Regions from separate parts of the Hoeflea sp. AS60 genome, predicted to be linked through region 2. Evidence: riboswitches for the same ligand, from Rfam matches in the RefSeq annotation. Region 2 holds a riboswitch; the other holds the start of a gene.
The links. Region 2 has a riboswitch for thiamine pyrophosphate ahead of WNZ14_RS03070 (YkoF family thiamine/hydroxymethylpyrimidine-binding protein). Riboswitches for the same ligand answer to the same signal wherever they lie in the genome.
Positions count from the first base shown of each region.

Region 1: linked by a shared signal. The riboswitch ahead of thiB (thiamine ABC transporter substrate binding subunit) and the one ahead of WNZ14_RS03070 (YkoF family thiamine/hydroxymethylpyrimidine-binding protein) in region 2 are both predicted to bind thiamine pyrophosphate.

Region 1 covers NZ_JBBMQP010000001.1:496,748-511,321, forward strand. The annotation lists gene WNZ14_RS02320 (GGDEF domain-containing protein) at 1-516, opposite strand, end outside; gene WNZ14_RS02325 (MoxR family ATPase) at 593-1,435, opposite strand; gene WNZ14_RS02330 (hypothetical protein) at 1,613-1,987, shown strand; gene WNZ14_RS02335 (ABC-F family ATP-binding cassette domain-containing protein) at 2,055-3,887, opposite strand; gene WNZ14_RS02340 (thiamine diphosphokinase) at 3,890-4,543, opposite strand; TPP riboswitch at 4,607-4,715, shown strand; gene thiB (thiamine ABC transporter substrate binding subunit) at 4,755-5,765, shown strand; gene WNZ14_RS02350 (thiamine/thiamine pyrophosphate ABC transporter permease ThiP) at 5,830-7,398, shown strand; gene WNZ14_RS02355 (ATP-binding cassette domain-containing protein) at 7,395-8,120, shown strand; gene WNZ14_RS02360 (M48 family metalloprotease) at 8,292-9,773, shown strand; gene WNZ14_RS02365 (RNA polymerase factor sigma-32) at 9,813-10,676, opposite strand; gene WNZ14_RS02370 (CarD family transcriptional regulator) at 11,224-11,796, opposite strand; gene fdxA (ferredoxin FdxA) at 12,214-12,552, opposite strand; gene WNZ14_RS02380 (RNA-binding S4 domain-containing protein) at 12,826-13,215, opposite strand; gene WNZ14_RS02385 (helicase-related protein) at 13,227-14,574, opposite strand, start outside.
Region 2 covers NZ_JBBMQP010000001.1:651,044-665,617, reverse strand. The annotation lists gene WNZ14_RS03145 (heme ABC transporter permease) at 1-168, shown strand, start outside; gene ccmD (heme exporter protein CcmD) at 174-344, shown strand; gene WNZ14_RS03135 (DsbE family thiol:disulfide interchange protein) at 344-955, shown strand; gene WNZ14_RS03130 (NUDIX hydrolase) at 1,024-1,551, shown strand; gene WNZ14_RS03125 (DUF4394 domain-containing protein) at 1,709-2,503, shown strand; gene WNZ14_RS03120 (sigma-70 family RNA polymerase sigma factor) at 2,705-3,235, shown strand; gene WNZ14_RS03115 (anti-sigma factor) at 3,232-3,951, shown strand; gene WNZ14_RS03110 (hypothetical protein) at 4,094-4,777, shown strand; gene WNZ14_RS03105 (septation protein A) at 4,787-5,500, opposite strand; gene ftsY (signal recognition particle-docking protein FtsY) at 5,497-7,167, opposite strand; gene mtaB (tRNA (N(6)-L-threonylcarbamoyladenosine(37)-C(2))-methylthiotransferase MtaB) at 7,191-8,501, opposite strand; gene dapF (diaminopimelate epimerase) at 8,498-9,376, opposite strand; gene WNZ14_RS03085 (MBL fold metallo-hydrolase) at 9,458-10,537, opposite strand; gene WNZ14_RS03080 (hypothetical protein) at 10,536-10,862, shown strand; gene WNZ14_RS03075 (diguanylate cyclase) at 10,945-12,603, shown strand; TPP riboswitch at 12,708-12,821, shown strand; gene WNZ14_RS03070 (YkoF family thiamine/hydroxymethylpyrimidine-binding protein) at 12,816-13,424, shown strand; gene WNZ14_RS03065 (ABC transporter permease) at 13,429-14,217, shown strand; gene WNZ14_RS03060 (ABC transporter ATP-binding protein) at 14,214-14,574, shown strand, end outside.

The sequences.
Region 1 (14,574 bases), 150 kb from region 2:
TGCAAAAAAGATCCGGACAATCCGGTTGAACGTGACCAGGGCCTGCGCGAAGAACACCACTGCCACCACCGTGTCGACGCGGTGGCTTCTTGCCCGCCAGACCAGCAGACAGCAGATAAGATCCACCGAAACCGTGAACCCGCTGATGGCGGCCAACCGCAGCCAGAAAACCGATCCCGTCACATTTGCATAGACCAGTACGCTTGCGACGAGGAAAACCACAAACCCGACTGTATATTGAGGAACTTGCTTCCCGAAAAGCGAAGCCACACCCCAGATCATCAGGAAATGGCCGACGAGCACCGAAATCAGGATGCTCGCTTGGTAAGTCGGCTGAAGGTCGGTATCGACCACCATAACCGCGACGAATCCGATGAGCGAGAAAAAGTACGCACCTGAAAGTATAAGGGCTGGCATCTGCTTGCGGTCGGTCAGATACAACAACAGGAATGCACAGCCGGCTGCCACAAATATGACAGGCCCGAGCAATTCATATGTCAGGTTGGCATTCAGCAACTGGAGTGGCCTTTCGCGCTTGTCCGAACCAGAACACGCTATCAGCCAAACCTAGCCAATTAATTACCAGCCAAAACTAATTGCCTCGCTGCCGCGCCAAAAATGCCAGCCGCTCGAACAGATGCACATCCTGCTCGTTCTTCAAAAGCGCTCCGTGCAGCTTGGGAAGCGCGTTCTTGGCGTCCCCGCGCAGGGTTTCCGGCGCCACATCATCGGCAACCAGAAGCCTGATCCAGTCGAGAGCTTCGGAGGTGGAAGGCTTCTTTTTCAGGCCCGCCGTCTCGCGGATCTCGTAAAACTGGGTCAGGGCCTCGCGAACCAGCGCCTGCTTGATGCCCGGGTAGTGCACATCGACAATGCGCTGCAACGTTTCCATGTCGGGAAAGCGGATATAGTGAAAGAAGCAACGACGCAGGAACGCGTCTGGCAGCTCCTTCTCATTGTTCGATGTGATGATGACAATCGGCCGCTGCCGGGCGCGAATGGTTTCACCTGTCTCGTAGACATAGAACTCCATCCGATCGAGTTCCTGCAGCAGATCATTCGGAAACTCGATGTCCGCCTTGTCGATCTCGTCAATCAGCAGCACGGTTTTCTTGTCAGCTGCAAAGGCTTCCCACAGCTTGCCGCGACGAATGTAATTGGCCACGTCATTGACACGCTCATCGCCAAGCTGGCTGTCGCGCAGTCGGCTGACGGCATCATACTCATAGAGACCCTGTTGCGCCTTTGTGGTGGATTTTACCGACCATTCGATCAGGTCCAGTCCAAGCGCGCTGGCAATCTGGACAGCAAGTTCGGTCTTGCCTGTACCGGGTTCACCCTTGACCAGGAGCGGCCGCTCCAGCCGGATCGCGGCATTGACCGCAACGGTGAGATCCTTTTCCGCCACATAGGCGGATGTGCCTTCAAACTGCATACTTCCTCCATACGCCGCAAATCCGGCCGCTTGGTTCCATACCGTCTTCAACACCATACTCGGGCCGGTGACGCAACCCGCTGGCAACAACAACGCATTGCGCCAGATCAAGGCGAGGAACTAAGGGCCGGGATAGACTGAACCTGAACTCGCTTATCCCATATACTGGAGAATGACATGACGCTTTACCACATCCATCTGGTCATGGCCCGCAACAAGGAATTCCCCGAAGGCAATCTCCATCGCGGTTATGACATTCACGCGCCGCTGGATCAGGACGGTCATCTCGACAAGGAAGCCTGGGAGAAAGCACCATCTGCCTCGACTGTTGTGCGTTTCTGGGATGGCGAGCGCTCGGAACTGGGCTATCTCGTCCACCACCCAAAAGGCGGTTGGGCCTTCGACTATGACCCTGCTGACGACGATGATGATGAAACCGGCTACCGGCTCTCGAACCATATTTTCAAGACCGGCGAGTACATCTCGGTGCGCGATCACAGCGAGGATGAACTGCACACATTCGTCATCAATTCAGTCACCAAAGTGGCCTGAAGCTTCAGTGATTTGAACGAGAACAACCGCGTTGCGCTCAAGTCTATCCCCTTGAACGTGACGCGCTTCAGCTGCCCTCGATTTCCTCGCGCAATATCTCGAGCTCCATCCATTCACCTTCCATCGCCTCGATCTCGCCCTTGAGCGCATCATGGGACTTGGCGCGGGCGGCAAAACCGTCGGGGTCCTTGGCAAACAGCTTGGGGTCAGCCATTTCCGCTTCGATCTTGGCGAGCTTGGCTTGAGCTTCCTTGATCTTCACCGGCAGCGATTCGAGCGTGAATTTCTGCTTGTAGGAAAGTTTGCGCGCGGCGTCGCGGCTGGCCGTCTGCGGCTTCGGCGCGGAAGTGGTGTTGGCTGCTTCCTGAGCGGACCGGGCCTTTTTCTCCCGCGCCTCGACACCGCGCTGCGTCAGCATATCTGAATAGCCGCCGGCATAGGCGATCCATCGCCCGTCAGGTTCTGCAGGGTTTGCCGGCGCCAGGGTCGACGTGACCGTGCGGTCGAGAAAGTCACGGTCATGGCTGATCAGGATAACCGTGCCCGGATAGGACGCGACGACCTCCTGCAGCAGATCCAGCGTTTCCATGTCGAGATCGTTGGTCGGCTCATCAAGGATCAGCAGGTTTGACGGCCGCGACAGGATGCGCGCCAGCACCAGCCTGGCTTTCTCGCCGCCGGACAGGTTGCGGATCGGGGTCCGCGCCTGTTCCGGCTGGAACAGGAAATCCTTCATGTAGCCGGTAACATGCTTGGCTTCGCCATTGACGATCAGGCTGTCGCCACGCCCGTCGGTCAGATAATGCGCGAGCGTCTCCTCTGGATTAAGCACATCGCGACGCTGGTCCAGAACCGCGATGTCGAGCTTCGATCCGTGCCGGACGAAACCGGTGTCAGTCTCGAGTTCCCCGATCAGCATCTTCAACAGGGTGGTCTTGCCCGCACCATTTGGCCCGACAATACCGATGCAGTCGCCACGATTGATCCGGATCGAGAAATCACGAACCACTGCCGGCGCACCGTCATAGCTCTTTGAAATATCTTCCGCTTCGATCACCAGCTTGCCCGAATCACGACTCTCGGCAACCTGCGCATTGATCCGCCCCTGCGGACCCTTGTGGCCGCGATGCTCGGCCCGCATTGTATGGAGATCGGACAATCGCCGCATGTTACGCTTGCGACGCGCCGTGACACCGTAGCGGAGCCAGTGTTCCTCGCGTTCGATCTGCCGTCCAAGCTTGTGCTGCTCAAGCTCTTCTGCCTCCAGCACGGTATCGCGCCAGGCTTCAAAATGGGCAAAGCCGCGGTCCAGCCTGCGTGAGCGCCCCCGATCGAGCCAGATGGTGGCCCGACTGACACGCTCGAGAAACCGACGGTCATGCGAGATCACCAGAAGCGCGCCACGGCTGCGGATCAACTCCTCTTCCAGCCATTCGATGGTTGGCAAGTCGAGATGGTTGGTCGGCTCGTCCAGCAGCAGAATATCAGGCTCCGGCGCCATCACACGCGCCAGCGCAGCGCGGCGGGCTTCGCCGCCCGAAAGCGTCTGAGGATCGGCTTCGCCGTCAAGACCAAGATGCTCCAGCAGGTAATTGACCCGGTGCACATCGTCATTGGGGCCAAGACCTGCTTCTGCATAGGCCTGGACTGTCGAAAACCCTTCGAAATCCGGCGCCTGTGGCAGATAACGAATGGTCGAGGACGGATGTCGGAAAATCTCGCCCGACTGCGGCTCGACCTGCCTCGTGGCAATCTTCAGCAATGTTGATTTGCCCGAGCCGTTGCGGCCGACAAGGCAGATCCGGTCGCCCGGTTCGACCTGCAGCTCGGCACCGTCAAGCAGCGGAGCGCCACCAAAGGAAAGGCTGATAGCGTCAAGTTTCAGAATGGGAGGCGCCATGTTCAGGCTCCTGAAAAATCATGAGGACGGGCGATGATGAGGGCGCGCCCGGAAACAAGGCTGGCGGTCAGACGACCCTCAGCCACATTCGAGATGGTGCGTGACGCGCCAAATGCAATATCCGCTTCATCGAGCGGATACTTTGCGCCCGACAGGCTGAGCCCGGCCAGCGCGGTGAACGCAATCACCGAAAACAGCGATCCGGCAGGAAGATCGAGATCGCGTGACCCGGGCAGCAGCGGGACGGCCTCTTCGACGCCGGAGGTCAGCACCACATCAAGCCCCCGTTCCGCGAGAGTGACCGCCTGCAACAGATGCGACAGAGCATGATCGGTCCGCGGACCGCCAAAGGCTCCAATGAGCACCAGCCGGGTTGCACCGCGCTCGATCGCCTGTTCGATGGCCAGTTCACCATCGGTGAAATTCTTTTCCGCTGGAAACGGCATCCGCGGAGTGGCGGCATGAAATTCGGACAGACCAGCCGGTGTCGAATCGAAATCCCCGACCCAGACTTCAGGCAAGATGCCGAGAGCTTGCGCATGCGCCATGCCGCCATCGGCAGCGATTGACCGCACGCCCTCGGTCAGCGCCAGAACACGGTCGTCAATCTCGAGCGCCCCGCCAAGCAGGATTGCAAATGTTGAATGAGATGTCATGGCGCAAGCCAATAGCAGCTTTGCGCGCACTTGCCAGCGTCTGGAAGAAATTCTATGTCTTGTCTCGCTCTAACGGGGTGCCTGGCGTTCGCGTCATGCTGAGAGACCAGATGGTCAACCCGAAGAACCTGATCCGGTTTGTACCGGCGGAGGGATTAGACGTGCAAATCGCGCCTATTCCTGTTTTTTCTGAACCAAGGAGGCGCGAACAATGCGCAGATCTCGATTTTTACCCGCTGTCCTGACAGCCCTTTTTCCCCTTATTGCAAGTCCTGCAGTTGGCGCCGACAAGACGCTGACCGTCTACACCTATGAGAGCTTCATCGCCGAATGGGGCCCTGGCCCCAAGGTTGAAGCCGCCTTTGAAGCCCAATGCAGCTGCGATCTGAAGTGGGTCGGCGTCGCCGATGGCGTGGCGCTCCTCAATCGCCTCAAGCTTGAGGGCGAAAAGGCGGAAGCCGGCGTTGTGCTCGGACTGGACACCAATCTGGTTGCCGAAGCTAAAGCCACCGGCCTGTTCGAGGCCCATGGTCTCGACACATCGGCGGTCAAGGTGCCCGGCGGCTACATCGATGACGTCTTCATTCCGTATGATTACGGCCATTTCGCCGTAATTTATGATACAGAGACAATTTCCAGTCCGCCTGCGAGCCTGAAGGAACTGGTCGAGGGCGATCCGGGCCAGAAGATCGTCATCCAGGATCCCCGCACGTCGACGCCGGGGCTGGGGCTGCTGCTTTGGGTGAAGTCGGTCTATGGCGACGATGCCGCCGCCGCCTGGGAAAAACTCTCGAAGCGCGTTTTGACCGTGACGCCGGGATGGTCGGAAGCCTACGGGCTGTTCACCTCGGGCGAAGCACCAATGGTCCTGTCCTACACGACCTCGCCCGCCTACCACATGGTCGCCGAGGAGACGAACCGCTATCAGGCAGCGGAATTCGCGGAAGGCCATTATCTGCAGATCGAAGTTGCCGGCCTGCTTGCCAACGCGCCCGATAAGGATCTGGCGCGGCAGTTCCTGAGCTTCATGACGACCCCGGGCTTTCAGAACGAGATCCCAACCAACAACTGGATGATGCCGGCGGCAGCCGTCACCATGGAACTTCCCGAGGCCTTCGCCAGGCTGGTCTCGCCGGAAAAGACATTCCTTTACTCGCCCGAGGAAGTCGCACAGAACCGCGCCGCCTGGATCGAGGAATGGCTCGGCGCCATGAGCCGCTGATCCTACCGCCATGCTGACCCGGGCCGAACATCGCACATCACGAGCGGCAGGACTTGCTGCGCTCATGTGCGTCGGCCTGGCTCTGGCGACGCCGATCGCGGTTCTCGTCTCCCATGGAGGCGAAGCCGGGGTGTCTTCTGCACAGGGCAACTACCTGTTGCGGATCACCCGGTTCACCCTGCTGCAGGCTGGGCTCTCGACCCTTCTCAGTCTGCTCTTCGCGGTGCCGCTGGCTCGCGCTCTTGCCCGTCGCCCTGCCTTTGCGGGGCGGCGCTGGCTGATCAGCCTTTTTGCAGTTCCGCTCGGATTGCCGCCGCTGGTCGCAGCCCTTGGCCTGATCGAGATCTGGGGCCGCAATGGCGTCGCCAACAAGGGGCTTGGCCTGCTCGGCGTCGAAACGCCGTTTTCCATCTATGGCCTGAGCGGCATTCTGATCGCGCACGTCTTCTTCAACCTGCCGCTTGCCGTTCGGCTGATCCTGCCGGGACTTGAGCGCCTGCCGCCCGAATACTGGAAGACCGCCGCCAATCTCGGCATGAGCGGCATCTCCCTGTTCCGCCTGATCGAGTGGCCGGCCATGCGAAGGTCCGCCGCCGGCGCCGCAGGACTTGTCTTCATGCTCTGCGCGACATCCTTCACGCTGGTGCTGGTACTGGGTGGAGGCCCGGCCGCGACTACGCTGGAAGTCGCGATCTATCAGGCGCTGCGTTTTGATTTCAATCCCGGCCGAGCGGTGCTTCTGTCCCTTATACAGGTCGGCATGACCCTGGTGGTGATGCTCGCGCTCAAGCTGATGTCAGTCCCCACCGAAGCTGGCGACACCAAGGGCGGCGCCACAAGCCGTCCCGATGTCCGCGGCGGATTGCACGCGCTCCCCGACGCAGCCCTGATCGGCCTCGGCGGGCTCTTTGTAGGCGGCCCCATGGTTGCGGTGATCGTCTCCGGATTGAGCGCCGACTTGTCCCGGTTGCTCGGCGACACGCTGTTCTGGCGGGCAGCAGCGACCAGCCTGCTGATTGGTGTTGCCGCCGCGACGCTTTCCGTCATGCTCGCAAGTCTGTTGGTGCGGGCCCGCTATTCAGCTGAGGCCAAACCGGGTTCGCCAACGCTCAGCCTGTTGGCCAGCCTGTCGAGCGCCGCAGGTTCGCTCACGCTTCTGGTGCCGCCGGTCGTCCTCGGCGCTGGCTGGTTCCTGATGCTGGGCGGCGGTACAGGCCAGTTGCTGGCGCCTTTGGCAGTCATCGTTCTGGTCAATGCACTGATGGCGTTGCCCTTCGTCATGCGAGTGATCGAACCGGCTCATCTGAGCACCATGGAGCGCAATGGACGGCAGGCTGTTTTGCTCGGGGTGACTGGTATCAACCGTCTTTGGCAGATCGATATTCCAGCCATGCTGCCGCCGCTGGCGACAGGATTTGTCTTCGCGGTAGCCCTGTCACTCGGTGATCTTGGCGCCATCGCACTGTTTGGCAGTGACCGCATCGTCACCCTGCCCTGGCTTTTGTACCAGAAACTGGGAAGCTACCGCACCAGCGATGCCGCTGGACTGGCACTGCTTCTGGGAGGCATGACCATGGGGTTGATGATCATGGCCGACAGGCTGGGCAACCGGAACGGATACGGGCAGAAATGACACAAGAGCCCGCAATTGTGTTTGATGGTGTCACCTATGGCATTGGCGATCTCAGCGCGGAATTCTCATTCCGGCGAGAGCCCGGAACCGTGACCGCCATTCTCGGACCTTCCGGCGCCGGCAAGTCGACCCTGCTCAATCTTGCCGCCGGCTTTTTGATGCCGGCTTCCGGTCCTATCCGGCTTGACGGCCGCGACGTCACCGATCTTGCGCCATCCGAACGCGGCATCTCGATGGTGTTTCAGGACAACAACCTGTTTGCCCACCTCGATATACGCACCAATATCGGTCTTGGTCTAAAGCCTTCGCTGCGGCTGGATAAGAGCGCTTGGGCTCAGGTCGAGATGGCGCTCGAACGGGTGGGCCTTGCCGGGTTCGGCAAGCGGATGCCGGGGAGCCTGTCGGGCGGCGAGCGGCAGCGCGTTGCGCTCGCCCGTGCCTTCGCCCGCCGCCGTCCTCTGCTGTTGCTCGATGAGCCGTTCGATGGCCTTGGTCCCGGCCTTGCCGCAGACATGCTTGGACTGATGCTGGAGATCCGCGCTGAAGTCGGCGCAACCGTGCTGATGGTCACACATGACCCTGATGAGGCTCGAGCCGCAGCCGATCAGATCCTGTTCATTAGCAAGGGCCGAATCGGCGCTGACGCGCCTGCGTCGGGATTTTTCGAACGCCACGATCTGCCCGATCTGGAAGCTTACCTTGGCAAGGCAGCGAAAAACTGAGGCTTCGCCACAATTTCGACGTCAGCGTTTGCCACTGGAGAACCGGCGCAAATTGGGATAGACCCAGAGCCAAATGTCCTGGCTTGTGAAAATTTCAAGCTTCCGTCCCGGCATCAAGATGACAGAACCACAATCCGGACCATGGCCAAGATCGCTGCGCCCCGCTCAAAGATGAAACCGCCAATCGGCAACAAGCTCCGCATCGCTCTTGCGTTGGTAGGGGGCGTGTCTCTGCTGACTGGCTGCCAGACGCTTGGGTTTGACGTCTATCAGCCGACCGTTGAACCATCAGCTACGCCCCAAACGGCAGAAAAAGCCGGCGCGTCTGACCCCCGAACCCGTATTGGGGCGAACGAGCATCCGCGCATCATCGCAAGCTATGGCGGCGAATTCCGCGACGAAAAGACCGAACGGCTGGTGGCACGCATCGTTGGCGCTTTGACGCTGGTGTCGGAAAACCCGAGCCAGGCCTATCGCATCACCGTTCTCAATTCGCCCGCGGTCAACGCCTTTGCCCTGCCCGGCGGCTATCTCTACGTCACGCGCGGGCTGCTGGCGCTCGCCAATGACGCCTCGGAAGTGGCGGCTGTGCTTTCGCATGAAATGGCACACGTCACCGCCAATCACGGCCTTGAACGCCAGCGGCGCGAACAGGAAGTCGAACTTGCCGGACAGGTGGCGGAGGAATTGTTCGCCAATTCCATCGCCGGACGCCGGGCTGTTGCCCGAGGTAAACTGTCCCTTGCCGCCTTCTCCCGCAATCAGGAACTGCAAGCCGATGTGATCGGGGTCAGAATGCTCGGCGAGGCCGGCTACGACCCCTATGCAGCCCCGCGGTTTCTTGAATCCATGAATGCCAACCAGCATTTCAGCTCCGTTGATCCAGACGCCGATTCAAGCCTCGACTTTCTGGCCAGCCATCCGAACGCGCCGCAACGTGTGCAGCTCGCCAAGAACCACGCGCGGGCATTCGGACAGGAAGGCGTTGGAGATCGCGGCCGCGAGTATTATCTCGAAGGGATCGACGGGCTGCTGTTTGGTGACAGTCCGAACGAAGGCTATGTGCGCGGCACAGAGTTTCTGCACCCGGTTCTGGGAGTGAAGTTCAGAGTTCCTGCCGGTTTCCGCATCGATAACAATGCAGACGCGGTGCTCGCGACCGGACCTGGCGATCTGGCGATCCGCTTTGACGGCGTGACCGACGACAGCCGGCAGTCGCTGAAGGATTATATAGCGAGCGGCTGGGTGACGGGGCTCGATCCGAGCTCCATCCGGGAGACCCGTATAGATGGACTGCCGGCCGCAACAGCGCGCGCCAGCGCTGATCGCTGGGATTTCGATATCACGGTGATCAGGTTCAAGGATCGCATCTACCGGTTCTTGACCGCAGCCCCGCGCGGAAGTGACCAATTGGACGCGACCGCTTCAGTGGTTCGGGGTGGATTTCGAAAGATGTCCAACACCGAAATCAGGGATATCCAGCCGCTGCGAATCCGCATCGTCACCGTCGCACCCGGCGATACGGTCGCCTCTCTGGCATCAATGATGAAGGGTGTTGAGCGCAAGGTTGAACTGTTCCAACTGCTCAACGCCATTTCATCTGGGTCTACTTTGTCACCTGGTCAGAAGGTCAAGATCGTCTCCGACCGTTAAAGCATGAATGGTTCGCCCATTGAGTCTCTCTCGAGAAGATCAGAGGCTTGCGATTTCGGGTGTCTCGGTGGTCAGCACGGCCCGCAGTTTTTCAAGCGCGCGGTTTTCGATCTGACGCACCCGCTCCTTGGAAATACCGAGCTCCGAACCAAGCGCTTCCAGTGTCGCTCCATCTTCGCTCAGCCGCCGCTGGCGGATTATCCGGAGTTCGCGCGGATTGAGTGTATTGAGCGCGTCACCAAGCCAGATATTCCGACGTTCCTCGTCGATCATGGTCGACACCTGTTCATCGGGTAGCGGCTCATCGCTTCTGAGAAAGTCCATCCGGTCCGAGGATGCGCCATCTTCACCATTCGACATCGGCGCATTCAGTGACGAATCCGACCCAGACAGTCGCGCGTTCATCACCTCGACATCCTTGGCATGAACGCCAAGCGTATTGGCAATCTGGGAGTGAATGGCGCTTTCCGGAAGGGTAGGGTCATCCTGAGCAAGCCGCGCTCTCAGCCGTCGCAAATTGAAAAACAGTGCCTTCTGGGCAGAACTCGTGCCTCCGCGAACGATCGACCAGTTCCGCAACACGTAATCCTGGATCGAAGCCCGGATCCACCATGTGGCGTAGGTCGAAAAGCGGACTTCCCGTTCAGGATCGAAACGGGCTGCTGCTTCCAGCAGGCCGACATGGCCTTCCTGGATCAGGTCATTCATGGGCAGACCGAAGTTGCGGAACTTGGCCGCCATGGAGATGACAAGTCGCATGTGCGCCATGGTGATCTGGTGCAGAGCATCCTGATCCTTCTGGTCTTTCCAGCGCACCGCCAGATCGTGTTCTTGTTCACGTTCAAGATACGGCGCTGCCATTGCAGCACGCACCATCTGTCTGTTTGCGGAAATCGCTTTCATGACACCCTCCGGTCTTTTCGACTGATTACTCAAGTCTACGTGGGCTCTTGCTCAACGGATCATCACGCCAGATGACATAGACGTGATCGGACACCGCCGAACGATGGGAAGCAACAACCCGCAAGATAAAGGCGTGTTGCCGCAAATGGTTCCGAGCAATTCTGATAAAGCCATTCAAGGCTGCGACGTCGCCATACCAAGGGTATGTTGTCGCGTGGCGAAGTCCACCATGCTCCCGCTCCAAACTGGCGGCCCCGTTTCAATCCGCTCATGGCGTCTGGCGTAAAACATACCCAAAGTATGTCAGCGCACATTTTGTGTTTGCAGACACCTCAATCACATAACGGATTGGCCCCCGCAAAGAATCTGTAACGCATTGATTTAGTGAAGGTTCGTTATCGCTCGAATGACAATCCATTTGAACGCGACATGCAGGAGTGTCCTTCGCCAACGGAATTCATCGCCGTCATATATCCCGCCAGAATGAAAAAACCCGGGCTCGCAGTGCGGCCCGGGCTTCAATTTCCAAAGGTGACAAATGAGCGGCTTAGGCTGCCTCTTCCTGTGCACCCTCTTCATCATTGGCCTTGCCGCGCTTCGGTCCCTTGTTGAGGTTGACCTCAATCAGGCGAACCGCTTCGGTGTCCGACATCTTGTTGACTGCACCAAGTTCACGAGCCATACGGTCGAGTGCAGCTTCATAAAGCTGACGCTCTGAATACGACTGCTCGGGCTGGTTTTCGGCGCGATAGAGGTCGCGAACCACTTCCGCGATCGAAATCAGATCGCCGGAGTTGATCTTCGCATCATATTCCTGCGCGCGGCGAGACCACATGGTCCGCTTTACCCGGGCACGCCCTTGAACAACTTTCAATGCGCGCTCGACAAAATCTGTTTCCGACAGTTTGCGCATGCCGATTGTCGACGCCTTGGCGACCGGCACCTTGAGGCGCATCTTGTCTTTTTCGAAATCAATCACAAACAGTTCGAGTTTGTGTCCTGCAACTTCCTGCTCTTCGATTGCAACAATCTGTCCGACACCATGGGCTGGATAGACGATCGATTCACCGGTCTTGAAACCCTGTCTCTGTGAAGGTATTTTTTTCTGCTGGGTTGTCATGCGTTTTCAAAACTCCCTGTTACGGAAACGGACGCTGGGAGCCGGGCATGGCTTGCCCGGACCGGTCCTGCGACGGCCGGCAGGCCCATCGCACTGACAACGCTTTCAAAAGCAAGACAAGGCAAAGAGCCGCAGGCGATCACCGCGCGGATTATGGCAATCCGACAGCTTTGCGCTGCAAGGAAAGGGCCACCGCTGTAAGGGACGTTTGCTTCCGTTTTTGCTTCTTGTTTCGCCCTGACGGCGCCTTGAAGATGTCAGTAATATGATATGTATCACAAAAATTGTCGTAAATCAATGATTTGCGTGAGCCGCTAAACGGATCACGCCAAAACATGTTACGATTTGCTTAAGCATGCGGCGGCGCATAGAGCAAACGGCCGCATTGCAGCAATATCAGCCCCCGAAACCGGGCTATCAATCGCCTTCGCCTGGCTCAGCCGAGAAATATTGCTCGAACTTGCCTTCCTTGCCATCAAATTCCTTAGCGTCATCGGGCGCTTCACGCTTGATGGTGATGTTGGGCCATTTGTCGGCATATTCGGTGTTGACCTCAAGCCATTTCTCAAGCCCCGGCTCTGTGTCCGGCTTGATAGCTTCGGCAGGGCATTCGGGCTCGCACACACCGCAATCGATGCATTCGTCAGGATGGATGACCAGCATGTTCTCGCCCTCGTAGAAACAATCCACCGGGCAGACTTCAACGCAATCCATGTATTTGCAGCGAATGCAATTGTCAGTCACCACATAGGTCATACGTCTCTCCTGAGGCTCTTTGCATGCCATTGTCCGGTGTACTGCAGGGCAAACAGGACATGCATCATTTCAGAGCGTTACAGCTTCCATGGCACCTATGGCAAGGTGGCCGAGCTGCAGCGAACAACGGCGCTGAGGTACCGGCTTTGAGGGTGTATTGCAAGACTTGAGATTTTGTCAAAGCGCCGCAGCCGCTGACCAAAGGGCAAACCTCGCAACGATATGAAGAAACGGCGAACAGGCTTCCCCGGATCAGCTGAAATCAAGAAACATTCAACCGTCGCTATCGGGATTGCGAAACTGATCAATTTTTCGCCGATCCCGCTTGGTTGGCCGGCCCGAGCCAGGCTCGCGCTCAGCCGCAACCGTTTCGGTCTTGCTCGCCTCTGTCGACTTGGGCGTAATATCCTCATAGAGCAGTTGCGCTTCCGGCGCCGGGCCGCGGCGGTTGCCGCAACCCAGTATCTTCAGCACCAGAATGCGCCGCTCCATGGTGATTGTCAGCACATCGTCCGGCTTGATCAGAACGCTCGCCTGATCCACTTTTTCACGGTTGACCCTGACATTCCCAGCCGACACAAATTTGCCGGCCAGAGTTCGGGATTTGATCACCCGTGCGAAAAACAGCCATTTGTCGATGCGCTGTTTTGCAGGCTGCTCCACCGGATAAAGACCTATTTTTTCAGCTGGTCACGCAAGGCTGCGAGCGCTGCGAAAGGTGAATCCGGATCGATAGGCTTCTCCTTGCGCACCGGCCGGTCGTTGCGGCTTCCACGATTGGCGTCGCCGCCCGTGCCGCCCTTGCCTTGGCCGCCCTTGCCCTCGCCACCCTTGCCATGACCGCCCCTACCGGGGCCGGCTTTGCCGCCTGGCTTTCCACGATGGCCTCTGTTGGGCCGGCCTTCACCATCAGCAGCTGCTTCGCCTTCCGGCCTGTCGCCTGTGCGGGGATTGCGATTTCCACCGTCACGGCGGCCACGCGCCTCGCCGGGAGCATTGCGGGGCCCGCGTTGCGCATCCTGGCGGCCACCCGGGCGCCACAAGAGCACTGGACGTGGCGCTTCAGCTTCTTCCGCAGCCTCCGCCTTTGGCGCATCACTTGCAGGGCTCTGGTCTGAAACCGCTGTTTCGCCCTGTTCCGCCGATACGTCAGCTGACACTTCGGCCGGCTGAGTGCCCGCCTCTTCGCTTTTCACCGGCTCTTCAGTAGAAGCGGCATTTTCTGTGGGTGCCGAAGCAGGCTCTTCAGGAGCCGGCGAAACCGGCTTGTGCGGACGATCAGCAGCGGTGCGGGAAACAACGACCTCCACGACAGGCCCGGTGCCTGCCGTGCCGCCAGTTTCCGCCTGTGTCGCGTCGAGACCTGCGATATGGCTCTGTGCCTCTTCGGCTGGAACCGCATCGGCACGGTAGCCAAGGCCCTTGAGGATTTCTTCGATGTCATCCTGCGTGGCGCCGAGAATGGAGAGCATTCCGGTCGTGGTGATGAACCGGCGGCCATCATAGGCAGCTTCCGGACGCGCGGCCTGGGTGCCCGGTTTCCATTGCAGCGCCGGCCTGATCAGATCGGCTAGCCGTTCGAGAATATCGATGCGCACTGCGCGTTTGCCGAGGAACCGGAAACCGGCAAGCCGGTAGAACTCGCGGTCAATCTCGGGATCGGTAGCAACAGATGTGCGTCCCGCAGCCAGCATCGGCGTGACATCACCGTAACCGGACTTGGAAAACCCGTCATTGGCAAGCGCCCACAGCAGCGTCACCAGCTCGGCCGGTGCGGGCTTTAGCAGCGCCGGCATGAAAATGTGATAGGCGCCGAACCGGATGCCGTACTTGCGCAGGCTGGCGCGCGCCGACTGGTCAAGATCCTTGATCATCTCAGCGACATCGCGGCGGAACAGAACACCAAGGTTTTCAGCCAGCCTGAAAGCAAGCCCGCGCGCCAGACCATCAAGGTCCTCGGCGCGGGTCAGATCGTCGAGCGGCTTGAGCACGGTGGCGATATGGTGATTGACGAAGCGGTCG
Region 2 (14,574 bases):
GGCCCCACGATCCACCCGACCCTGCTTTATCCGCTGTTGGTGATGGGCATCGCCTACACGCTGATCTTTTTCACCTTTCACCTGATGGCGATGCGCAACGAGATCCTGCGGCGGCGTGTGCAGACGATGCGGCGTCAGGCCGCGCAATCTATCGGCAGCGGGGCATAACCAAGATGATGAGCCATGAGGCCTTTGTGTTTGTGTCCTACGCGGCAACTGCGGTCACGCTTGCCGGGTTGCTGGTGTCCATACTGCTTGACGGGCGAGCGCGCCGACGCGAACTTGCCGAGCTCGAGGCGCAGGGCGTGCGGCGGCGTTCGAACACTGCCAGCGGGTCCAACTGATGAGCGAAGACACCCATGAAGAAGCCGCAGCTGCAGCTTCCGGTCGTCGACGGCGGCTGATCGCGTTCCTGCCGCTCGTGTTGTTTGTCGCGCTGGCGGGCGTGTTTCTCTACCAGCTTGGCTCCGGCAAGGACGCCAGCGAAATCCCCTCGGTTCTGATCGGCACCAAGGCGCCATCGCTGTCGTTGCAGCCGCTTGAAGGGCTGATGGCTGACGGAGCACCCGTTCCGGCGCTTACCGATGCCGAGATCAAGGGCAAGCTGGCGCTGGTCAATGTCTGGGCTTCCTGGTGCGTGCCATGCCGACAGGAGCATCCGGTGCTGCTGGAGCTGTCGCGCGATCCGCGGATCAAGCTCGTCGGCATCAACTACAAGGACAAGAACGACAATGCGCTCAGGTTTCTGGGCGAGCTGGGCAATCCTTTCGCCGCCGTGGGCATTGATCCGGCCGGCAAGTCGGCGATCGACTGGGGCGTTTACGGAATTCCGGAGACCTATCTGGTCGCCCCTGACGGGGAAATCCTGTTCAAGCAGATCGGCCCTTTCACGGTCGAGAGCCTGCGTGACAAGCTGCTTCCGGCGATTGAAAAGGCGATGTCGCCGACCAGTTAAGCGGTTTTTGTCATTTTCGCTCTCGACAGATCTCGCCGTGCCTGCGTGTCGGCTCTATGTTGTCGGCCATGAGCACACCCAAGACATTTGACCGCCTGATTCCCGATGGCGATACCCATGAACGCGATGTCTGCCGCACCTGCGGCTTCGTCAATTACCAGAACCCGCGCATCGTGGTCGGATCGGTGGTTCGGCACGAAGGCAAGGTGCTCTTGTGCCGGCGCGCTATCGAGCCGCGCCGCGGCTTGTGGACGATTCCGGCGGGTTATCTTGAACTCAACGAGACCCCAGAGGATGGCGCAAGGCGCGAGGCGCGCGAAGAGGCACTGGCCCATCTGAAGCTGGGGGAAATGCTGGCGGTCTATTCCGTGCCGCACCTGAGCCAGGTTCAACTGATCTGGCGCGCCGAGCTGATGGACCCAGGCGCGGGCGCAGCGCTTTTCGGTGTCGGCGAGGAGAGCCTGGAGGTTGAACTGTTCGACTGGGACAATCTGCCCACCGACGAGATCGCCTTCCCAACAGTGCACTGGATGCTGAGCCACGAGCGCGAAGTGATGGCGAAGGGGTATTCGGGACCGTTCGGCAATCCGGCTTAGTCTTGGCATAAGGTTTGTCAGGTCCGGCGACATCCCTGTTTTCAAAGCCATCTTGAAATAAATTTCGACGCGCTGCATCCAAACCGCATCGTCGCTGAGTCTTAGGGGTATCCAGGCTGCAGATGGGCTGCAGTCGGAAGACCAGAGGACTTAGACCATGAACAAGCTTACATCCGTTTTCGCCGTGACAGCTCTTCTTGCAGGCACGTCCATTGTACCCGCTCAGAGCCAGAACCTGACCGCCATCGCTCTGTCGGGCGACAACATGATTCACAAGATCGACATTGCCACAGCAACGGTGAGTGCTTCGATGGAAGTGCAGGGCGTTGCCAAGCTGCTTGGCATTGACCTGCGTCCGGCCACCGGCCAGCTGATTGGCGTCACCGACACGTTTGAAATCGTTGAAATCAATCCCGAAACCGGCGCTGCAACCGTGATCTCCAAGATGGACAAGGAGCTGCCCATCGATGGCGCTGTCATCGTCGACTTCAACCCGATGGCCAACAAGCTGCGCTTCATGTCGGGCACCACCAACCACCGCGTCGACATCGAAAGCGGCGCTGTGACCGTGGATGGCAGCCTTGCCTATGAAGCAGCCGACATGCACGCGGGCGAAGCCCCGGCTATCGTTGCTGCTGCCTATATCAATTCCTACGGCAAGCCCGAGGCGACAGCGATGTATGACATCGACAGCACCATCGTGGCACTGATCAAGCAGACTTCGCCCAATGACGGCACTCTCGCTGCTGTCGGCAAGCTCGGCATCGACGGCACCCCTACCTATGCCTTTGACATTGCGACCGATGCCGCGGGCACCAACACCGCATGGCTGGTCTCGGGTTCCATGCTCTACACCGTGTCGCTTGAAAGCGGCGCAGTCGACAAGAGCTGGGAGCTGAAGGGCACGGACGGCGCTACCGTGCGCGACATCACCTTCATGACGGCGATGTAATCCGTCTCTGACGTTGGCCGGTGCGGGGCTTCCCGCACCGGCTTTCAATTCCGCGGTTTTCGTTTGAGTTTGAGCATGTCTGTCATGGACGGTTTCCACCATTGTGAAAAGTCTGATCCTGGTTTGACAGGCTATGGGGCGCTCTCTAATCCTTCTCCCGGAAAAACGGCTCATCGCCGCGAACCGGGAAAGAGCACACACGTGACAGACCTCTCTGCCCTGATCCAATCCTGCGCTGCAGGGGATCGGTCTGCCCTGAAACGCATCATGGAGTCCGAGGGCGGGCGAATGCTCGGCGTTGCGCGGCGGATGTTGCGGCGGCAGGATCTGGCCGAGGATGCGGTGCAGGAAAGCTTTGTTCTGGTCTGGCGGAAGTCTCATCAGTTCGACCAGAGCCAGGGTCAGGCAAAATCCTGGCTCTACACGATTTTGCGCAACAGATGCCTGACGCTGTTGAGACACAATGATCGCGAAATCGCGCTTGATCCAATGGAAGCGGAAACGGCGTCTGATGATGCCATTCTCGAGCTTGCCTACAACCGCCTCGAGCGCACAAATGATCTGCGCGTATGTCTTGAGACCCTGGAGCCGAACAGACGCATGGCCATCATCTCGTCCTATGTCCTGGGCTACAGCCACGGTGAGATTGCCGGGCGCATGGGCGCGCCGCTCGGCTCGGTCAAGGCATGGGTGCGGCGCGGGTTGCTGACATTGCGGGAGTGCCTGTCATGACCGACCGTTCACTGTCTGAACGTATTGACGAGGTTGTGCTGGGCCTGGCCAGCGAGACCGAGATGGCCGAGATCGAGGCGTTGTGCGCGGCCGATGCCGATATCGCGGCCCAGCTTGAACGCGCCCGCAGCCGGTTTGCGGCGCTTGATGACACCGCTGACATTATGCCACTCCCGGATGACCTCTGGCAGCGTGTCGAGACATCTCTCGACGCAAAAGAACCCGATGGATCCAGCGCGGCGCAATCGGCTGACATCATCAAATTAGTTCCGCTTCAGAAAGCGGTGAGTAAATGGCGCGCGACGGCATTGAGCGGGCTCGCTGCCGCACTTCTGCTTGCCGTCGGCCTGGGCTGGTCCTTGCTGAACGTGGCCGAGCCGACGATCATCGCCGTGCTGCTCGACAGCCAGGGCCAACCGATTGCGCTGGTCGAAGGCAATGACAACAACAAGACCCTAATCACGCTTCTGGAAAACGCGCGCGTGCCCGATGATCGGGTCATGCAGGTCTGGACCAAGCCTGAAGAGGATGGCAGCCCCGTTTCGCTCGGTCTTCTGGCCGCCGCGCGGTCGCGCACCCTGTCCGTCGACGGCCTGCCGCCGCCTCGTGCGGATCAGCTTTACGAGATTACCTACGAACCTCTGGGCGGCTCTCCGACCAATCTGCCGACAGGGCCGATCCTTGGAAAAGGCTTTGCGAAACTGCCAGTCTACTGAGGGCAAGCTGAAATCAGGCGAAGGCGCCTATCTCGGAACCCGGGCTGGGTCCAGGCAGAATGTCCCGTGCCGATGACGCGCTTTTGTGCTATAAAGACATGTCTTTGAAGATGTGGCGCAACGACAGTCGTTGGAAATTCTGATGTTGGCATACCCGCCCGCGCGGCTCCTCCAGAAAGTTCGACAATCCTGCTTCATGCTGGGAGCACTCCTGGTGTCCGGGCAGGCCGCTCAATCCGAGCCGCAAACCCTTCAATTCCCCTATGAGAACGTGTCGGATCTTCGAGGCGTCCTGAATGTGTTTCATCTCTTCCGGCAGGCCTGTCTGAATCAACCTGTAACTCGAGATCTTCCCGAGATGCTTGTCCCCGAAGGCTACCGGATTCTCACCCGTGAAGACCATTTGTGGGGGACAGCGCGGGGTGCGACCGAAGGAAAGACGGCCATCTTGTCAAAGACCGGCAGCGAGCAGGGCGACTGGGATGGCGGTCATGCCTTTGTCGATTTCCTGATGCCCACCGACCAAGACCCCGATGGTCAATGCACTGTCTACTGGAAACGAGCGTGGGACTACGAGCAGGGACGGGCCAGACTGGCGCTCGGGCTGTTTGGCGTCTTCGATGCGCAGGTGTCCTATCGTCTCGCGGCTGTTCTTGCTTCACCACCCGACGATTCATTGATCTGGAAAAGACCAAGCTATGTCGGTGTGAGCGATTGGTTTACCCGGTGTTGGGACGGGAAACTCTGCAATTTCAAAGTGCTGTACAACATCGACCCCAAAACAGGGATCGACATGTCGATCTCTCGTGGCTCTGTTCGGCCTTAGCCCCGGACGCTAGCCCTTCGCCTCGTCCTCATCCTCTTCCGGCAGCGCGTGGCGTTGCATCAGCGGCAGTTGCATCAGGGTGAAGACGATCGATAGGGGCATGTTGCCCCAGACCTTGAAGGCGATCCAGAAATCGGTCGAGAAGTTGCGCCAGATCACCTCGTTGACGACCGCCATCGCGAGGAAGAACAGGCCCCAGCGAAGGTTGAGGATACGCCAGCCTTCCGCAGTGAGGCGGAAGGCAGAATCAAACACGTAGCCGAGGAATGATTTTCCGAACAGCATGCCGCCGAGCAGGATCACGCCAAACATGGTGTTGATGATGGTCGGCTTGACCTTGATGAAGGTTTCGTCCTGCAGCCACAGCGTCAGCGCGCCGAAAACCAGCACCACCGCGCCCGACAGCAGCGGCATGATCGGCAATGTCCGGGTCAGCGCCCACGAGACACTCAGCGCCACGGCTGTGGCGATCATGAAGCAGGCGGTGCCGACGAAGATCGGACCGCCGATATTGGACAGGAACGGCACCCGCTCTGCGATCCAGTCGCCGCGCGCATTGGCGAAGAAAAACACCATCAGCGGCCCGATCTCGAGAGCCATCTTGAGCAGCGGATTGATCTTCTTGCGCCCCGGGTCACCGGGATCGCGTTCAAAGATCTGGATGTCTTCATCGCCGTTCTGGGGATCAGACGGCCGGGAGCCGGTCCGGTTGCTGTCGCTCATTTCAGGTCTCCGGCCGGCTGTCCGGCAATGGCGGCGGCAAAATCTGCCGCTTCAAAGGGTTCGAGATCGTCTACACCCTCGCCGACGCCGACGAAATAGACCGGCAGCTTGTGTTTGGCGGCGATGGCGACAAGGATGCCGCCGCGCGCGGTGCCGTCGAGCTTGGTCATCACCAGGCCGTTGACGCCGGCGACATTCCGGAAAATCTCGACCTGGTTGAGCGCATTCTGGCCCGTGGTGGCATCGAGTGTCTGCAGCACCGTGTGCGGAGCATCCGGATCGAGCTTGCCGATGACGCGAACCACCTTGGCGAGCTCGTCCATCAGCTCGGTGCGGTTCTGCAAACGCCCGGCGGTGTCGATGATCAGAACATCTGCGCCGTCTGCGCGGGCGGTCTCGAAGGCCTCATAGGCAAGACCCGCGGCATCGGCGCCAAGCTTGGTCGAGACCACTTTCGAACCGGTGCGATCGCCCCAGATCTTGAGCTGCTCGATGGCGGCTGCGCGGAACGTGTCGCCCGCGGCAAGCGTCACCTTCAGCCCACCGGAGCTCAGCTTGGCTGCGAGCTTGCCGATGGTGGTGGTCTTGCCGGTGCCGTTGACGCCGACCACAAGAATGACATGCGGCTTGTGGCTTAGATCCAGTTCAAGTGGTTTGGCCACTGGACCCAGTACCCTGGTGATTTCGTCGGCCATCACCTTCTGCACTTCAGCGGGTGAAATGTCCTTGCCGTAGCGGGTCGCCGACAGCGCGTCGGTGATCCTGAGCGCGGTCTCGACGCCGAGATCGGCCTGCAGCAGGATGTCTTCGAGCTCTTCGAGCGTTTCCTCATCGAGCTTGCGCTTGGTGAAAATGCCGGAGATCTGGCCGGTCAGCTGACCTGACGTGCGCGACAGGCCCTGGCGCAGTCGCTGCCACCAGTTGCCGCGTTGTTCTTCGATGGGCTCCGGATTCTGAATGGGTTCCGCCTCGGACACCGTGTCGCGGACCACCATTTTTCGGGGCGCAGGGGGGGCGGGTTGTTCCGGGGCGGGCGGCGTTGCCGGATCAGAGGTCAGCTCGTCTGGCGTTACCTGCTCTTCCTCCGCGGCTTCGGCGCTCTCGGCTTCAGAAGACATCGCTGGCTCGCCGGAAAGCTCCTCGGTCGAAGGAGCCGGCGTTGCGGGCATATTGCTGACTGCCGTTTCCGGAGTGAACTGCATCGCTCCGTCGTCCTGCGGCAGGGACATACCGTCCTGTCCAGTGGGTGTCTCGGATTCTGGCGCGGTTGGCTCCGGCAGAACCTGTGTTGACGGGTCGGCGGTAAGCTCGTCCGGCGTTTTTCCTTCGTCAATGGCGTCGTTGCGGTGCTCGACGGTGACTTCATCCGGCGCGGTCGTCGCGGTTTCGGAGGCGTTGGCATCGGCCTTGCCGGTGGGGATCGGCGGCTCGCCGGCATGCTCCTCGTCCTGTGGAGCCGGCGTTGCGAGCTCATCGCTGACTGTCGTTTCCGGGGTGAACTGCATTTCGCCGTCGCTGGGGAACGCCTGTTCGGACGTTGCGGCATCGGCTGCAAAGGGTGCTCCGACGGCTTGTTCAGGCGATGTCTGATCTACCGTTTTCGGCTGAGGCGCGTCTTCCTTGTCTTTCCCGAAGGAGAAAACCTTTTTGATGAAGTTAAACGCCATGCGGGTTCGGTGCCTTTTTCATATCAGCCTGCGGCGAAGTCTGCCGTTTGCATTTGTTGCGTCGCCGCGGCAAGAACGTCGCCGGTCAGGTGATCTGCGGTACGACCATTGACCCTTACCAGAGCCATCTGGCCCCGTGGCGCGTCGGGCGCAACCACCGGGGTGAAATTTTCTGTCCGCGCGGTGCCGGAAAACTCGACCAGAACCGAATGGGTTTCGCCTGCTGCCGCCATTGCGGAGAGGTGGGCATCATAGGCCTGTTCGCCACGATCTCTCAACCGCGCTGCGCGCTCCTTTATCAACCTGCGGTCAAGCTGCGGCATGCGCGAGGCCGGTGTGCCAGCGCGGGGCGAGTAGGGGAAGACGTGCAGAAACGTTAGGCCGCATTCCTCGACGATGTCGAGTGAGCGGGCAAACATCTCATCAGTTTCGGTCGGGAAGCCTGCAATCAGGTCGGCGCCGAAGGCAAATCCGGGCCGCAGATCGCGCACCTTGCGGCAGAATTCAATTGCGTCAGCGCGGCCATGACGGCGCTTCATGCGCTTGAGGATCAGGTCGTCGCCATGCTGCAGCGACAGGTGGAGATGCGGCATGAACCGCGGCTCAGTCGCAATCAGGTCCATCAACGCGTCATCAACTTCGATTGAATCAATCGAGGAGAGCCGCAGCCTTTTGAGGTCGGGCACCTGCCTGAGGATGGTGGCAGCCAGTGTTCCGAGCGTCGGGCTGCCGGGCAGGTCGGCGCCGTAGCTTGTGGCATCGACACCGGTGATCACCGCTTCCTGGTAGCCGTTGTCGACCAGCTTCGCGATCTGCTCGACGACTGCCCCCATCGGCACCGAGCGGGAATTGCCGCGGCCAAAGGGAATGACGCAGAAGGTGCAGCGGTGGTCGCAACCGTTTTGAACCTGCACAAAGGCACGGGCCTGGCCGGCAATGGCCTCGATCATCTGCGGTGCGGTCTCGCGCACGGACATGATGTCGTTGACGCGTATCTTCTCGGTCTCGGAGACGCCAAAATCGGGAAGTTTTTGGTAGGTAGAGACACGTGCCTTGTCGTCATTGCCGATAACCGCGTCGACCTCGTCCATGGCGGCGAAGGTCTCGGGCTCGGTCTGGGCGGCGCAGCCCGACACCACGATGCGGGCGTTCGGGTTGTCGCGCCGGGCCCGGCGGATGGTCTGGCGCGCTTGGCGCACCGCGTCTGCGGTCACCGCGCAGGTGTTGACCAGAATGGCGTTGTTGAGGCCGGCGGTTTCGGCCGCCTTGCGCATGGTCTCCGATTCATAGGTGTTGAGCCGGCATCCGAGGGTGAGTACGCGAACGCCGCTCACGCAACCACCTCATCAGCCTGCCAATCTCCTGTCAGCGGATCAACCTGGCCGGAAAATTCCCATTCCGCCGGGCCGGTCATGATCACATGGTTATCGGCGCGCCATTCGATCAGCAGCGGCCCGCCAGGCACATTGACGGTAACCGTGCGCCCGGTGCGGGCCGTGCGGGCAGCGCACACACCCGCAGCACAAGCGGCGGATCCGCAGGCGCGGGTGAGGCCGACGCCGCGTTCCCAGGTTCTCAGGTCCAGCGTCTTGTCATCTATCACCCGGGCGATCGAGATATTGGCGCGTTCGGGGAAAATCGGATGGTTTTCGAGCAGCGGGCCGAAGCGTTCCAGATCATAGGACCACACGTCTTGCTTGACCCAGAAGATGGCGTGCGGATTGCCAATCGACATCACCGAGGGTGAATGCAGAACCGGCGCCTCGATCGGACCAATCTGCAACTCGATCCGGGTGGTGTCGTGAAACTCCTCGGCGAGCGGGATCTTGTCCCAGGCAAATTCCGGCCGGCCCATGTCGACTGAAATCGTGCCGTCGGCATGTTCTTCGGCGGTCAGGATCCCGGCCAGCGTCTTGAAGGTGAAGCTCTTGCGGCCTGTTTCCGAGGCCAGCGCCTGCACCACGCATCTTGTGCCGTTGCCGCAGGCCTGGGCGCGGCTGCCGTCACGATTGAGGATATCGATGCGGTAATCGACCCCGTCGAGATCGATGTCATGGATTGCCATGATCTGGTCAAAGCCGGTGCGGCTTCCGGCCGCAAGCGTGATCGCTGCTTCCGGAGTCACGATGTCCCGGCGGCCGCGCATGTCGATGACGACAATGTCGTTGCCCAGTCCGTTCATCTTGGCAAAAGGAACCGTCGATCCCATCGCATGCACCCGTTGTTGTTCGGGGCCTATATGGCCGAAAACCTGTCCGATTACCAGTGCGGGAGGGGCGGGCTATCCCGGTCAGGTGGTGAGTGGCAAATCCCAGGCTTCGCCGACATGCAGCGGCCGGAAACGGTCCTTGGCGACGCCTTTCTCGGCCAGCTTGGCCTGAAGCAGGTCCGCAGGCGCATCACGGCCTTCATCGGTCAGCTGGAACGTGCCCCAGTGATGGCCCAGCGCGTAGTCGGCACCTGACATCAGGAAGCCGTCGATCGCCTCGTCCGGGTCCTGGTGCTGGTCTTTCATGAACCAGCGCGGCTCATAGGCGCCGACGGGCAGGATGGCTGCGCGGAACTTGCCGTGTCGTTCTTTGGCATTGGTGTAGGGCCTGCCCTTGTCGAAACCGGTGTCGCCGATATGCAGGATCTTGCCGCCCGGGGTCTCGATCACGAAAGCTGCCCAAAGCGCCATCGAACGGTCGTTCATGCCGCGCGCCGACCAATGGTGACAGGGCTCGAAATGGATAGTCGCGGGGCCGGACTGGATCGACTCGCCCCAATCCGCTGTCTTCACCCGCATCATCGGGGCCTGCGCCTTGATGATGGCGTCATTGCCGAGCGGCGTGATCACAAGCGGATCATGGGCCTGCTCAAGCCGCGCCATGGTGACGAGATCGAGATGGTCGTAATGATTGTGCGAAAGCAGGACCAGGTCGATCTTCGGCAGGTCCTCAAAGGCAATGCCCGGCGCCGTAACCCGCTTCGGCCCGGCAAATGACAGCGGACTGGCGCGCTCGGACCAGACAGGGTCGGTCAGGATGTTCAGCCCTGCGGTCTGGATCAGCATGGTGGCGTGGCCGACCATGGTGATGCGCAAGCGGTCGCCCTCGATCTGTGGCTCCGGCCGGTTGGGCGCAAAGGGGCTCTTTACGGTCGCTGGCCAGCTTGCCTGCTTGCCACCCAGCTTCCATCTCAACACATCGGTGAAACCCTTTGGATCCGCGCCATCGGGATTGAAAAACCGCACCCCGTCGAAATGATCGCTGACCGGACCCGAGTGATATCGGTTGGAATTTCTGGCTACAGCCATGGCGGTCCCCGATGCGCCAAGGCCCAACAAGGCGGCGAGCGCTGAAAATTTGAGAAAGGAGCGACGTTTCATGACATCAAATATGGTGGGGTTGCGGGAGGGATCAAGAGAAAATGGTTGCGGAGGGCGGGGCCAGCTATCCGAAGACTGGCGCAACCTGGCTTCATTCTGTGGTTATTGTTGCGGACAAGCGATCCTTTTTCTGGTTGAAAGCATCGCCTTGACCGTTGCGGGACAAGGGATTGGCCAATTTACAGGCAGGTCTGTGCCGCGCTCCGCACTGGGTGATTTGTCGCCAACCTGCATCATTTGTTTCTCCGCGTTGCGCTGCCGCCCGCTTGCCGGGCCGAATCCGATCGTTGGCAAGTTATTGTGGTGCGTGGCAAAACTTCATTAGGGAAACACGGGTACTGAATTATCGGGGGTGTAATGACAGCGCGTGGCAAGCCCGCTCGGCCATCGTGTTTGAAGGATTGATGATGAGCTTTTCGACACCGATCCTTTTTGTGATCGCGATGCTTGCGATTCTCGTGGTCGGACGAATCATCACGTCGCCGGCAGCGCCGGGCCGAGTCGCCTTCGCAATGGCAGCCGTGGCCTCGATCTGGTGGATCGCCATGGTGGTGCTTCGCCTCAACAGTGTGGATCTGTCGGACAAGATTCTGTTCAGCAGGCTCGCCTGGTTTGGTGTTATTGCCACACCGCTATTCTGGTCGGCAGGATTTCTAGATCATGCAGGCTTCAGCCAGGTCACAAGACGGCTGCCGATCACCGTCATTTTCCTGATCAGTGGGCTCGCAGGCTTCGCCGCCCTGACGGATGGCTATCATCACTGGATATATACCGGCGTTATCAGCGAACAACGGCCAACCTTCTCCCACGGGCGACTGTTTTATGTGCTCTTGGGGGGGATGTATCTGAGCATGCTCCTTGCCTGCCTGATGTCGATTTCCCAATTGAAGTACGCTGCCCGTCTGCACAGGCGTCAAATGATTGCGCTCTTGTTGGCAACATGTGCCCCCTGGGCGTGCAACGCGGCTTTCAACCTGTTTGGGTTCCGGCTCTTCGACGACGATCCGACTCCGTTTGCTTTCGCTGCGACCGTGCTGGCCGTGCTTTTTGCGCAACAGCGTGGAAAGCTGTTCATCGCACCACCCATCGCCCGGGATGTGATTGTCTCGATTTTGCCGGACCCGATCGTGGTGCTTGAACCGAGCGGTCTGGTTCTCGAGATCAATCCTGCGGCGGAGAAACTGACTGGATTCAGCGCCGATACCGTCGGCACGATACTTCCGCCATCCCATCCGCTGATGGGTTTTGTCGGCACAGATGCGCAGACAGAGGCCGCAAAGCCGATGGTTCACTTCGAGACCATGGAGAAGACTTTCGAGGTGTCCGTCCAGCCCTTGGAGCAATGGGGCCGGAAAGGCAGCGTGATGCTTGTGTTGCGCAACGTCACCGCGCGTGAAGCAGCGCAGAAAAGCCTCTCGGATGCCGGGGAGGCGCTGAAACTGCGCCTTGAGGAAAACATGCGCCTGCAAGAACAGCTGGAGCAGCAGGCTTTTCGCGATCACCTAACCGGCCTGTTCAACCGCCGTCACGCCAGCACGGTTATCCCGCCTGTGATTTCGAGCGCGAACGATGACACACCGGTGTCGCTTGTCCTGCTGGATCTCGACTACTTCAAGCAGGTCAACGATCGGTACGGCCACGATGTCGGGGACAAGGTCCTGTCGACTTTCGCAATGATCCTCAGCGACAGCTTGCAAGGCGCGGAAATGGCGTTTCGCTATGGCGGCGAGGAATTCCTCGTCGTGCTGCCGGCCACGACCCGCGATCAGGCGCTCGAACGATGCACAATGTGGCGGCACGAACTGGCCACCCACAAGATTGGCGAGATGCAGTATGCCGCCTTGTCCTTCTCTGCCGGCATTGCCCTCGCGCCTGAGGCAGGAACTTCGCTTGAGGAGTGCACGAAGGCGGCTGACGTTGCGCTTTACCGGGCCAAGATTTCCGGGCGCAATAGGGACATCGTCTGGGGTGAGCATCTCGGCGGCTTGGCCGGGGAAGAACCTGCCGTGAGCGGCAATGCAGGCGACCGCCGCGTAACCAGGGGCAGGGCCGGGGGCAGACTGTAAGGCAGTATTGTCTCGGCTCGGGTCTTGGCGCCTCGAAGTGCTCTGAAAAACCACGCGGAGGGCAAAGAAGACACTTGCATTTGCATGCAAAGCCTGTTGAATACGCCTCACCACAGGGGTGCCGCGTAGAGCCGCGGCTGAGATGTTGGCGCCATGCCAACGGACCCTCGAAGCTGATCTGGATAATGCCAGCGTAGCAAGGAGGAACCAAGATGTTCGCAGGCGCGCAAGTATCCCTTTACCCCATGACCGACGGGTTCGTGGACGTCATCCTGTCGTCACTCTCGGCGCTCGATCCCTATCGGGATCGTCTCAGGATCGAGACAGATGACATCTCGACGCTGATTGTCGGGCCCCCTGAAGTTCTGTTTCCGGCGCTGCGCGATCTCTATGTCGCCGCGGCCGGCACACGGGCTCATGTCGTGCTCAGGGCAACGCTGTCGCGCGGATGCCCCGGCGAGCCGGATGATCCGATCTGCCAGACCAATGCTCTCGCCAATCCGTCCGAACCGCTCAGCTTACGCCAGACTGCGGCGCATGCGGCTCTGGCGGAAGCACCACAGACCGGAGAAGTGGCCCGGGCGCAGTTCTCGCTCTATGTGATGGGTGCGGGCGACCACATGGCCGAGATCATGGGCTGCATCGATTTTCTCAAGACCAGCGGCACATTCGACCGATCCAAGAATTTCTGCACCCGGCTCAAAGGCGATTCGGGCGCGGTGTTTGCCACCCTGCGGGAGGCGTTCTGTCGCTTCGGGCCGCCCGAAGGCCATGTCACCATTGATCTGACTGTTTCAGCCAACAGCCCTTCGATCAGCTGATCCCATGGCTCGATCTCCGTCCGGCATGCCGGCGGTCAGGCTCTTGCAGAGCCTGCCGGCTATCCTCAGTGTTGCGGCTGCTCTTGCAGTATGGGAGATCTATGTCCGGCTTTCGGGCATATCTGCGCTGGTGCTGCCTGCGCCGTCGCGGGTGGCAGATCAGATCGTGGTCAACCGCGATCTGTTGTGGGCCAACACGCTGCCCACGCTGCAAGCGACGCTGACAGGCTTTGCCTTCTCGCTGACCGTCGCTTTCGTTCTCTCGCTGCTGATCGACTTCATGCCAAGGCTCAGGCGGGCGCTGTTTCCGGTCTTCGTCATTAGCCAGACCCTGCCTCTGGTGGCGATCGCGCCGCTGGTGGTGCTCTGGTTCGGCTTCGGGTTGACGCCAAAGATCCTGCTGGTAGCGCTGGTCACATTCTTTCCGATGCTGGTGGCGCTGGTAGATGGCTACGACTCCACCGAACCCGAAATCGAGGCGCTGCTTGGCTCCATGGGCGCCTCGCGGCTCAGCATCTTCCGCCGCGCCCGGTTTCCCTCGGCCATGCCCTATTTCTTTGCCGGCCTTCGAATCTCGATCACCTATGCGGTGGTGGCGGCGATCTTTGCCGAATATGTCGGAGCGCGCGCAGGCCTTGGAATCGTCATTCTCAATGCCAAGAACAGTTTTCGCCCGGACCTGATGCTGGCGGCTGTGGTGATCAGTTCAGTGCTGACGCTCGCGCTGTTTGGCGCAACCGCGCTGCTTCAATGGTTCGTCTTGCGTTGGCGCCATGCGGGGACTTCGCCATGACCGTGCTCACCATCAGCAATGTCGGCCTCACACTTGGCGGCACGGCGGTGCTCGACGATATCTCTCTGCATGTCGCGGATGGTGAGTTCGTGTCGATCCTTGGGCCCTCCGGCTCGGGCAAATCCAGCCTGTTCCGGCTGCTGACCGGCGCGCTCAAGCCTGATCGCGGCGAGATCCGGATCAATGGCGACCAGCTTTCGCGCAATTCGCAGGCTTTTGCTTTCATGCCGCAACGCGATGCGCTGATGCCGTGGCGGCGGATCATCGACAATGTCATCCTCGGGCTCGAGGTGCAGGGTATGGATCGGGCGCAGGCGCGCGCCAAAGTCTTGCCGCTGTTTGCAACCTTCGGCCTTG